2 regions of the Shewanella woodyi ATCC 51908 genome follow, and region 2 is predicted to be linked to the other one. Evidence: riboswitches for the same ligand, from Rfam matches in the RefSeq annotation. Region 2 holds a riboswitch; the other holds the start of a gene.
The links. A riboswitch is a leader RNA that binds a small molecule or an ion and turns the genes downstream of it on or off. The one in region 2 is predicted to bind lysine.

Region 1: it holds a riboswitch for lysine, as region 2 does, so the genes downstream of both, lysC (lysine-sensitive aspartokinase 3) here and SWOO_RS16650 (Na+/H+ antiporter NhaC family protein) in region 2, are expected to answer to the same signal.

Annotation. Positions count from the first base shown of each region.
Region 1 covers NC_010506.1:4,577,725-4,583,070, forward strand. The annotation lists gene arcA (two-component system response regulator ArcA) at 1-461, opposite strand, end outside; gene SWOO_RS19375 (DUF3293 domain-containing protein) at 1,033-1,470, shown strand; lysine riboswitch at 1,629-1,803, shown strand; gene lysC (lysine-sensitive aspartokinase 3) at 1,939-3,291, shown strand; gene SWOO_RS19385 (succinylglutamate desuccinylase/aspartoacylase family protein) at 3,378-4,484, shown strand; gene SWOO_RS19390 (hypothetical protein) at 4,579-5,088, shown strand; gene SWOO_RS19395 (rhombosortase-dependent M36 family metallopeptidase) at 5,173-5,346, opposite strand, start outside.
Region 2 covers NC_010506.1:3,960,027-3,965,372, forward strand. The annotation lists gene SWOO_RS16635 (peroxiredoxin family protein) at 1-217, opposite strand, end outside; gene SWOO_RS16640 (hypothetical protein) at 373-810, shown strand; gene SWOO_RS16645 (thymidine kinase) at 951-1,529, opposite strand; gene SWOO_RS16650 (Na+/H+ antiporter NhaC family protein) at 1,643-3,217, opposite strand; lysine riboswitch at 3,324-3,543, opposite strand; gene SWOO_RS16655 (electron transfer flavoprotein subunit alpha/FixB family protein) at 3,709-4,632, opposite strand; gene SWOO_RS16660 (electron transfer flavoprotein subunit beta/FixA family protein) at 4,632-5,346, opposite strand, start outside.

The DNA.
Region 1 (5,346 bases), 620 kb from region 2:
GGGCTAACCAATGAACGGCTGTTGATCTCTAAGCTCCAACCGTTGAAACGGTAGAACTCGACAGCGCTTTTCTCTTCAGACTCAGCACCTGTGCTATTAACACGAGTTAATAGGTTACGGGCACGAATCGTCAATTCACGTGGGTTGAATGGCTTAGTGATATAATCATCAGCACCAATTTCAAGACCTAAGATCTTATCAACTTCGTTATCACGGCCTGTTAGGAAGATTAGACCGATGTTGTTGATTTCACGAAGTTCACGTGCTAACAAAAGACCATTTTTACCAGGAAGATTAATGTCCATAACAACTAAGTTAATCTTGTTTTCCTGCATGGCTTTATGCATCTCAGCGCCATCATTAGCTTCAGTTACCACATATCCTTCGGCCTCGAAAATACTTCTTAGCGTGTTCCGGGTAACGGCTTCATCTTCTACGATTAGAATGTGCGGGTTTTGCATATTAATTTACCTAATTTTGTTCAATTCTGTTCTAACCATGAGCGCACTAAATGCGTAACGCTCGAACTCGTCTTGATGACAATTTACCGATCTAGTAAGTGCTTTCAAATCTGGACTGAAACAGCAACACACTTCCATGATGGTAAAGTATGCGTATCTCATTTAATAGAAACGCGAACTGTATTCACTTCGATTAACAATAGGGGAGTTAAGTTCCCTATAAAATTAAATAAAATGAAGTAAAAATGTGAAATGCAGCCTAGCTCACATTTTGTACAGGAATTTGGCTAACTCTTGCTTCGATATTAAGTACCAATCTAACAAAATGCTTTCCATTTTTTATCAATGGTCATCGAACCAAGTGAAGCTATTGTACTCGTTTTAGGCATTTGTTAACAAATGAAATGTTAACAAATTTACTTGCGGATATGAGCTTGATCACACTTTAAAAACTAAGTAACTGATTTTATTGGAAGTGGCAAAAAAGAATTGTGTGACCTGCATCACGCCACTAGGAAGATTATTTCAATTAGGTATAATCTTTTGGATCTAATTGGAAGGTATGATGCAAATGAATCAGTCGAATAATCAGCTTTGGCAATGTTATCAAAATGCACGATTTCTATTTACTCAGCCCCTCTCTTGTGAAGTTTCCTTTGCCATCATTACCGCACATAATCCTAAAGGCGAGATCCTCTCTGCCTGCCAAAATCGACTTCTAGATAGACAACTGCAACATGAGATAGAGCAACTCAGACAACCATACCGTGCCATGGTCGGAACTTCAGTTGATCACAGTCATATGGAGAAAAGCTGGGCTGTTTCGACCACTAAAGATTCAGCCTTACATCTAGGCCGCATGTTTAATCAAAATGCTATCTACTATGTGGAACATGACAAATTGCAGCTTGTTCCCTGTCTTCTATCCCCTCTTCACCATAAAGAACAACTCATCGGCCACTTCTCATCCAGAGTTAGCTTAGTTAATGAGCTCCCCGATTATCTCTGACAAATTCTCACTATAAACCACTAAAATAAATACTTTCTAGGTGTTAAACGCTGTTTTTAACGGTTATTGGTTAATATCTGTTTTAGCCATTGACTTAATTGCTTAAAATTTGATAGTTTTTGCTTTCCTTACTCTACAGTTCACAATCGGTAGAAGCGAGGTACAGAAGAGGTGCGTTAACTAGGTAGTAAGTCTGAGAAGTCCAAACTTTGATGATGGCTTATGAGGGAGATTAACGCCGAGGTGTTGCAGTGTTTGGAATCACTCAATATCGGTCGAATGGGCTGAATCCCATAGATTGTCACCTTTTATTGGTGGAGAGCTTCTGGTGGTGATATCTGTTTCCCTTCTAAAGGGTGCGTAATCTTTGCACCAGGCTCTTCGAACGAAGTTAGTTCGGAGCGTGATCATGTTATTTTTCCAAAGTTGTTTTTCTTGCCTGTTTTCCTGTTCAGCGGGGGCAGCATAATGTCATTAATTGTAGCTAAATTTGGTGGGACCTCTGTTGCAGATTACTCAGCGATGAGTCGCTGTGCTGACATTATTATTGCCAACCCTAATACTCGAGTCGTCGTTGTCAGCGCTTCAAGCGGGGTAACTAACCTCTTAGTTGAATTAACTCAAGAGCAGACAACAGATGAGCGCAGAAAACAGCTCATTAAACAGATAGCACATATTCAATATCAAATTTTAGATGATCTTGGCAGACCTCAAGAGGTTGCCGCCCGTCTCGACAGTGTGCTGAGCCGTATTGCTGTACTCAGTGAGTCCCTAAGCAGTAATAGATGCAAAGCAACAATGGATGAACTATTAGCACAAGGGGAGCAGTGCTCATCAGCGCTCTTTGCGGCAGTGCTAAGAGAGAAAGGTGAAACCGCTAGCGCCTTTGATGTTAGACAAGTGATGCGTACCGATAGTCACTTTGGACGAGCAGAGCCTCAGATTGAGACCATTGCCAAACTTGCAAATGAGCAACTCTTCCCCTTATTAAGCTCACAACGAATTGTGACCCAAGGCTTTATTGGCGCCGATGAAGCAGGCTCTACTACCACCCTTGGCCGTGGTGGCAGCGACTATTCAGCAGCCCTGTTAGCGGAAGCCTTAAAGGCCTCAGCAGTTGAGATTTGGACTGATGTTGCAGGTATCTATACTACCGACCCTCGCCTTGCCCCTAACGCCTCTCCTATTGCAGAGATCAGCTTTAATGAAGCGGCAGAGATGGCTACTTTTGGTGCGAAGGTACTGCATCCAGCCACAATTTTACCCGCCGTTAGACAGAAAATTCAGGTGTTTGTAGGCTCCAGCCGTGAGCCAGAACGTGGTGGTACTTGGATCCGTCATCAGGTAGAAGAGGCGCCAGTATATCGCGCTGTTGCGGTGCGCCGCGATCAAACCTTACTCAACCTACACAGTTTGCAGATGCTCCATGCTCAAGGCTTCCTTGCCGAAACCTTTGCCACTCTTGCTAGGCACAAGATAAGTGTTGATTTGATCACCACCTCTGAGGTTAATGTCTCTTTAACCTTAGATAAAACAGGCTCGGATTCTGCTGGAAATGGTCTACTGAGTGAAGCCTTACTACAAGAGTTATCTCAACATTGCCGAGTTAGAGTCGAGGACAGCTTAGCGTTAGTTGCCATTGTGGGAAATAAAATCGCCTCGACGCCAGGTGTTTGCCGCCGGGTATTTGAAGTATTAGAACCCCATAACGTCAGGATGATCTGCCAAGGTGCCAGCCCCCATAATTTGTGTGTACTCGTAGCTGAATCTGAAGCGGCTCAAGTGGTCAGTGCATTGCACGAAAATCTATTCGAAGCTTAATGCTTTCTTTCTAGATTTTAGGTGCTAAGTTCCAGGTTTTAGGTTTTAGGTTTTAGGTTTTAGGTTTTAGGTAAAAAGGATAGATAATGCGTGTTTCCCAAACCTCATTAAAAGTTGGTGAGCTTGCCACAGGTCAGGACCTCACCATCCCCATATTCAGCCTTAAGGCTGAAAATGGCAGTGCACCGAATGTCTATATTCAGGCTAACGTGCATGGTGCTGAAGTTCAGGGCAACGCGGTTATCTATCAACTTATGCAGTTACTAGAGAGTTATACCCTGCGTGGCGATATCACACTGGTGCCTCTGGCAAACCCTTTAGGCATAAATCAAAAAAGCGGTGAGTTTACCCTAGGACGATTTGATCCCATAACAGGGGTGAACTGGAATAGAGAATACCTTGATCACAAATTAGATATTGCAGCTTGGTACAGTGAAAACCAAAGCCTCTCTAATGATGAGATAATCCATGCTTTTAGAGGTAACTTGCTTGAGTCTTGTCAAGCGCGACTAAATAGTGAATGGGGAGTCACAACAGGCCACCAGCAAGCAGTACTTTTACAATCAATGGCGCATAAGGCTGATATTGTACTCGACCTTCATACTGGGCCTAAGTCCTGTAAGCACCTCTACTGCCCTGAATATGACGCAAAAGCAGCGGCCTTTTTCTCTATCCCCTACACCTTAATGATCCCCAATGATTTCGGCGGTGCCATGGACGAGTCTGTTTTTTGTCCTTGGTGGCAACTGATTGAGTTTATGGGCACTAAAGGAAGAGAGATGGAGATCCCTGTATCAGCTTTTACACTGGAGCTAGGCTCTCAAGAAAATATTAACCTTGACGATGCACTCATCGATGCCAAGGGCATACTCGCTTATTTAAGCCACAGAGGGGTAATCACTGAAAAAGTAGAGCCTGCAATGATGGCACGCCATGCTTGCTACCTAAGAGATTACAAAAAATATCACTCCCCCCTAGGTGGCATAGTGGAGTACCAAGCTGAAGTTGGAAAACCACTAAAAGCTGGAGAGCCATTAGCCAATATACTTAGGTTAGATCTTTACGGCAGCGACAAGGTCCTCACCCCACTCAAGCTAGAGCAAGACTGCGTCCCAATACTCCACTTTGCCTCAGCATCGGTTTATCAAGGAACAGAGCTCTATAAAGTGATGACAAATCTGTTTGAGATTTAGCTGGGTCATTTAGCAACAAGACATTGGCTAGCTCCAGATGTTACGATTATGTTTACTGCAAAATATAAATATATCGGCCAACATAGGGATTATTATGAAAAAAGCCATGTTGAGTACCCTGTTAGTACTTTCTACTGCATGTTCAACGGATAAAATCGACAAAACTGAAACACCAAGTGCAATGCCAGTAGAAACGAGCACGTCAACAGTCATAACAAAAGATGAAACTGTTAATAAAAAGAAGCTACTTATCACTGAACAAGATAAGAAGACACAGGACAAAACGTATAGTTATCGATTAAATGACCAAAAATTCACTTCTAACGCTAAAGTTTTAGTGAAAGGAAGCTCTGTATCAAGCCCTATCATGTCAGAGTCAGGGGTTTTAAAAGGAAGCTTTGTCGTTATCACAACAGCCAAAACAGAAAGTTTATCTACCCATTACAAAGTGAATAAAATAGCTAAAAACACCTACCGATTAATTCCAATAAAAAATCAAACAGATCTATATAATCTTTATTCTAATTTACTCAAAAACAGTGAACTCTCTCGAGTCGAAATAGAGGTTGATTACAGTCGAGCCTCAACGGCACAAAGTTACTGATTTTTTTGACTGTTGATCATAAATTTTGACATAAAAAAGAGCCATAACCTATAGGTTATGGCTCTTTTATTTAAGTCTTAAATATTACTTACGACGAAGAAGCGCCAACGGTAGTAATAACAGAGTAAGTAGACCTGTAGAACCACCTGAACCTTTAGCTAAAGGCTCTTTTGGTGGTACAACCTCTGGTATATCCTTCACCTGAACGCTGACTGTAGAGACAACATCTCCAGTTCCATCATTTACGGTTACAGAAAA
Region 2 (5,346 bases):
TTCTTAATGACTCAAGTCCTGGCTGCAGCTTCTTACAATAGGGACACCAGGTCGCCCAGAAGTGTATTATCATCGGCTTGCCCTTGTACTCAGCCAAAGTGTGCATCTTGCCCTGTGGATCGGCTAAATTGAAATTTGGCGCAACATTTAGAACCTCAGCTGCTTGTAAATTTCCAGCGAACAAAATAAACAGTAATGCACTTTTCAATAATCTCATTCTTATATTCCCTACCCTTTATTTTTAAGAAAAAATCCCTTAATAATAAAAATAGACCGAAAAAGTTGAGTTTATAATTCAATTAGCACGGTCTAGGATAAATAATAGTTAACGACTCCAAAACAGAAATTGGTAAATAAGCCAGAGGAGCGCCAATGAGATTCAGCATCAAGGGTGATCAACCCATCACCGTTTTTCAGGTAACAGCCGTCTTTAGTATGATTTTCGCCCTGATAGGCTTTAGTTATAATGTCTGGCGCATGGAGATCACTGAATACAACAGCAATATGCGTTCAGCAAGCTTCGAGTTATTGCTACAGCTATCTGAACTTGAAGGCATTGTTTATGCAGCCCACTATGATCAAGATAAGTTTGAGGGCAATCCCAGAAAGGGCTGGATAAAGGTGAATTTAATTGCCGATTTAAGCATGATAGCCGAGCCAGAAGTGAAGCTTTCGGCCAATGCACTCAAACAGAGTTGGCAGGAAAACTGGCAAGAGCTTGCACAATCAGAGGAGAGTGCCCAAAACGTCATTGAGGCGATAGATAGCACACGAAACTCGGTAAGAGATCTTATATCTCAACTGAATTAATATTGGTTTCAACGTCAGACTGAAAATACAGATCCAAGACAGTCACGAGTTGCGAGTCAAAGCACTAAACTTGTAACTCGAAACTCGAAACTCGAAACTCGAAACTCGAAACTCGAAGAATTTTAATCTAATCCCACACCTTAATCCCACAAGAATTCGCGGAAATGTTTACGGCACACGGACTCATAACTCTCATTACCACCGATAGCAACCTGCTCACCGTCACGCATAGGTTTACCACTGCCATCCAATCTGAGTACCATATTGGCTTTACGACCACAGTGACAGATGGTTTTAAGCTCAACCAACTTATCAGCCCATGCTAGCAAGTACTGACTGCCGCTAAATAGCTCGCCTTGAAAGTCTGTTTTCAAACCGTAGCAGAGCACCGGAATATCTAAGTTATCCACCACGTGGGTCAGCTGCTTAACCTGCTCTTTGCTTAAAAACTGAGATTCATCTATCAAGATACAGTGCAGTTGTTTTTCATTGTGCGCACTAGTTATCATGGCCGCAAGGTTATCATCGCTACCAAATACCTGTGCATCGGTTTCAATACCTATTCTCGATGCCACTTTCCCCACGCCATACCTATCATCGATAGATGCTGTCATCACTAAGGTATTCATACCGCGTTCACGGTAGTTATAGGATGATTGCAGTAGAGAGGTCGACTTACCCGCATTCATGGCCGAGTAGTAAAAATAAAGTTGCGCCAAACCGATATTCCTTAATTTGATAGTGCCCGCTAGTTTACCAGTTTACTGAATAATTGATATCAGCTTGAAATGAAAAAGCCGCTCATTGAGCGGCTTCTCTATCTACATTTACTTTAGTTTGGTGTTACTCTGCGATTCACTTTAATCTTAAGCCCTATCACAGTAAGCACAAACAGCACACTACAGGTGATAAACCCAGCTAATATAGACTCAGTGAATCCCAATACCGTGTAACCAACCAAGCTGATCACAGCCACGATTAGGGCATAAGGGAGCTGTGTCACCACATGATCCATATGGTGACAGTTTGCCCCTGTAGAGGACAAAATTGTCGTATCCGATATCGGTGAGCAATGGTCACCAAATACCGCACCAGCAAGTACAGATGCCAACATAGGTAACATCATATTGGTGTGAGTGCCCATCGCCATGTCAGCCGCGATTGGTAGCATGATCCCGAAGGTTCCCCAACTGGTCCCCGTTGAGAATGCAGTAAAGCCTGCCAATATAAATAGCACTGCTGGAAGCAGCGCAAATGGAATATTACCAGTCGCAAGGCTTGCCATATACTTGCCCGTTTCCATCTGACCAATCACACCCGCAATGGTCCAAGCGAACAACAGGATATAGATAGCTGGCAACATAGAGCGAGCACCAGTCACTAAACCTTTAAACATGTATGAACGATCTAGACCTTGGCTAATCACTAAGATAAGCGTTGAAGCAAGACCAATAAGGGCGCCAAAGAAGAGTGAGGAAGCGACCTCTGTATTTTCAAATGCACCTAAAATACTAAACTCAAGACCTTTAGCACTCAGCGCATCACTGCCGCTGCTGACCATAAAGTAGAACGTCGCCACCACTAGCACTGTGATAGGCAGGAACAAGCCTAAAATTTTGCCATTGTCAGCTTCAGGCAGATCTGAATTGGCTCCTGGAGGTAAGCCTTTTGACTCATCATAGAGATTGCCTTTTTGCGCATTCAACTCATGCTGACGCATTGGGCCAACATCGAGTCCCATAAAAGCCACACAAAGAAGCAGCAACAGAGCAAAAACAGCATAGAAGTTCATCGGGATCATCTGTACAAACACACTCAGGTGACCAGAATCAGCAAAACCATGGGCAGTCAAAATACCACCGATCAGTGCGATAATGTATGCCCCCCAGCTTGAAACAGGGGAGATCACACAGATGGGCGCCGCAGTTGAGTCCAGCAAGTAAGCCAGCTTACTGCGCGAGATGTAATATCTGTCGGTTAAAGGTCTTGCGACACTGCCCACGACCAAGCTATTGAAGTAATCATCGATAAAGACAACACAACCTAAGAACATGGTGAGAAGCTTTGCATCGCGTTTATTACGAATTTTGGTTCTTGCCCAATCGGCAAATGCTTTAGCCGCACCACTGACCGTGATAAGTGCAGTGATCATCCCCAGTAGGATCAGAAAACCTAACAGATAAAGGTTCCAGCTATTGAGGCTGCCATCATCCCAAAACAGACCTGTTACCTGTTGAGCTAGGTATTTGCCAGAACCGCCAACAGAAAAATCTGAGATCAGCACAGCTCCGAGCAATATCCCTACACCTAAAGAGAGCAAGACGCGACGAGTCACAATTGCCAGCAGAATCGCAACCACAGGAGGTAGCAATGAAAGCGCCGAATCGGCGTAACTTAAAGTTGTCATTAATTATTATCTTCGTTTAAGTACGAATGGAGGGCGACTGAACTGGTGGGATATGAGATATACACTCAAGTCTTCGCTTGAATATATACCGATCGGATGCACCTGTCCTATCAGTAGCGCTCCATAGTAATACCAGTAATTAAAAGGTATAAAATCTTCTTATCTTCCGGATAAGAAATACTATGGCAGTGCTGCACCTATTCGATTGCAGCCCCAGCAGTAAACCGTGATATGTATTACTACTTCGGCATTAAATCCTTTCATGATAGATAAGCGGAATCACCCTGATTATCACTACTAATATTTAATGCACCTCTACTTCTCAGGACGTCATTTGAAGTGTCTTCAAAAAACGTGAAGCTCATAAAAACATAAGCGGCTTTGAGGATTCTACCCCAAAGCCGCTTATCGTGACCAACATCACATTAATATAATGCAAATTAAAACCGATTTTACTTTTAAATCACATTAATATTACAGCTGATGAAGATTTAAACTGACTCGATTAACTGAGGAACGACCTCAAATAGATCGGCTTCAAGTCCATAGTCAGCAATTTGGAAAATAGGAGCCTCTGGATCTTTGTTAATCGCCACAATGACCTTAGAGTCTTTCATTCCGGCCAGATGTTGAATTGCCCCAGAGATACCCACGGCAATATAAAGATCCGGTGCAACTATTTTACCCGTTTGACCAACTTGAAGGTCGTTTGGTACAAAACCAGCATCCACTGCGGCGCGAGAAGCACCAAGAGCGCCGCCAAGTTTGTCGGCAAGCTGTTCTAAGATAGAGAAGTTCTCACCACTTCCCATTCCACGTCCACCAGATACAACAACTGAAGCGGCACCAAGCTCAGGGCGCTCAGACTCAGTTAATGTTTGAGAGACAAACTGTGAAAGTGAATCAAATACTTTATCGATAGCAACCGCGGCAGCGGCCCCATCAGCCCCTACAGCATCAAAAGCGCTGGTACGAACTGTCATCACCTTCTTATCATCCAAGCTCTGTACTGTAGCCAACGCGCTACCGGCATAAACAGGACGAACGAAAGTATCTGAGCTGACGACTTCAACAACTTCAGAGAGCTGAGCAACATCCAGCAAGGCTGAAACACGAGGAAAGGCATCTTTACCATGGCTAGATGCAGCAGCAAGGATATGTTCATAATCTGAGGCAAGGTTCACAATCAACTCAGCGATGTTCTCAGCCAAGCTGTGGGTATATGCACCATTATCTGCAACCAGTACCTGTCTAACGCCAGAAAGCTTCTGCGCGGCTTCAACCACAGCACCACATTCGTGACCAGCCACTAAAATATCGATGTCGCCACCAATCGCGCTAGCGCAGGCAACCACTTTGGCTGTATCCAGCTTTAAACTGGCATTATCATGTTCTGCTAATACTAAAATTGCCATTAGATCACCTTCGCTTCATTTTTTAACTTTTCAACCAGCTCTGCAACAGAGGAGACCATAACACCTGCTTGGCGCTCTGAAGGAGGTGATACTTTCAAGGTTTTTTGATGTGACTTTAAGCTAACGCCCAAATCATCAATAGAGACAGTCTCAAGGGGCTTACGTTTAGCCTTCATGATGTTAGGCAGCTTGGCATAGCGTGGCTCATTCAGACGTAAGTCAACAGTCACAACCGCAGGTAGTGGCATAGTAACAGTTTGCAAACCGCCATCAATCTCACGAGTCACAGCCAGTGACTCTCCCTCCAACTTAACTTCCGACGCAAACGTTGCCTGTGGCATCTTTGCCAGCGCCGCTAGCATCTGTCCAGTTTGGTTGTTATCGCCATCAATGGATTGCTTTCCAAGTAAAATAAGCTCTGCTTGCTCTTTTTCCTGAACACTAAGCAGCAACTTAGCAATAGAAAGTGGTACCAGCTCTTCATCGGTTTCAATATGAATACCACGATCAGCGCCTAATGCCATAGCCGTTCTTAGTTGCTCTTGTGCAGCTTTTGGCCCCACAGTGACCACAACGATCTCAGATGCAGTTCCAGCCTCTTTTAAACGAACGGCTTCCTCTACTGCGATCTCACAAAAAGGGTTAATCGCCATCTTCAAGTTTGCGGTATCAACGCCAGTATTGTCAGCATTTACCCTGACTTTTACGTTTGCA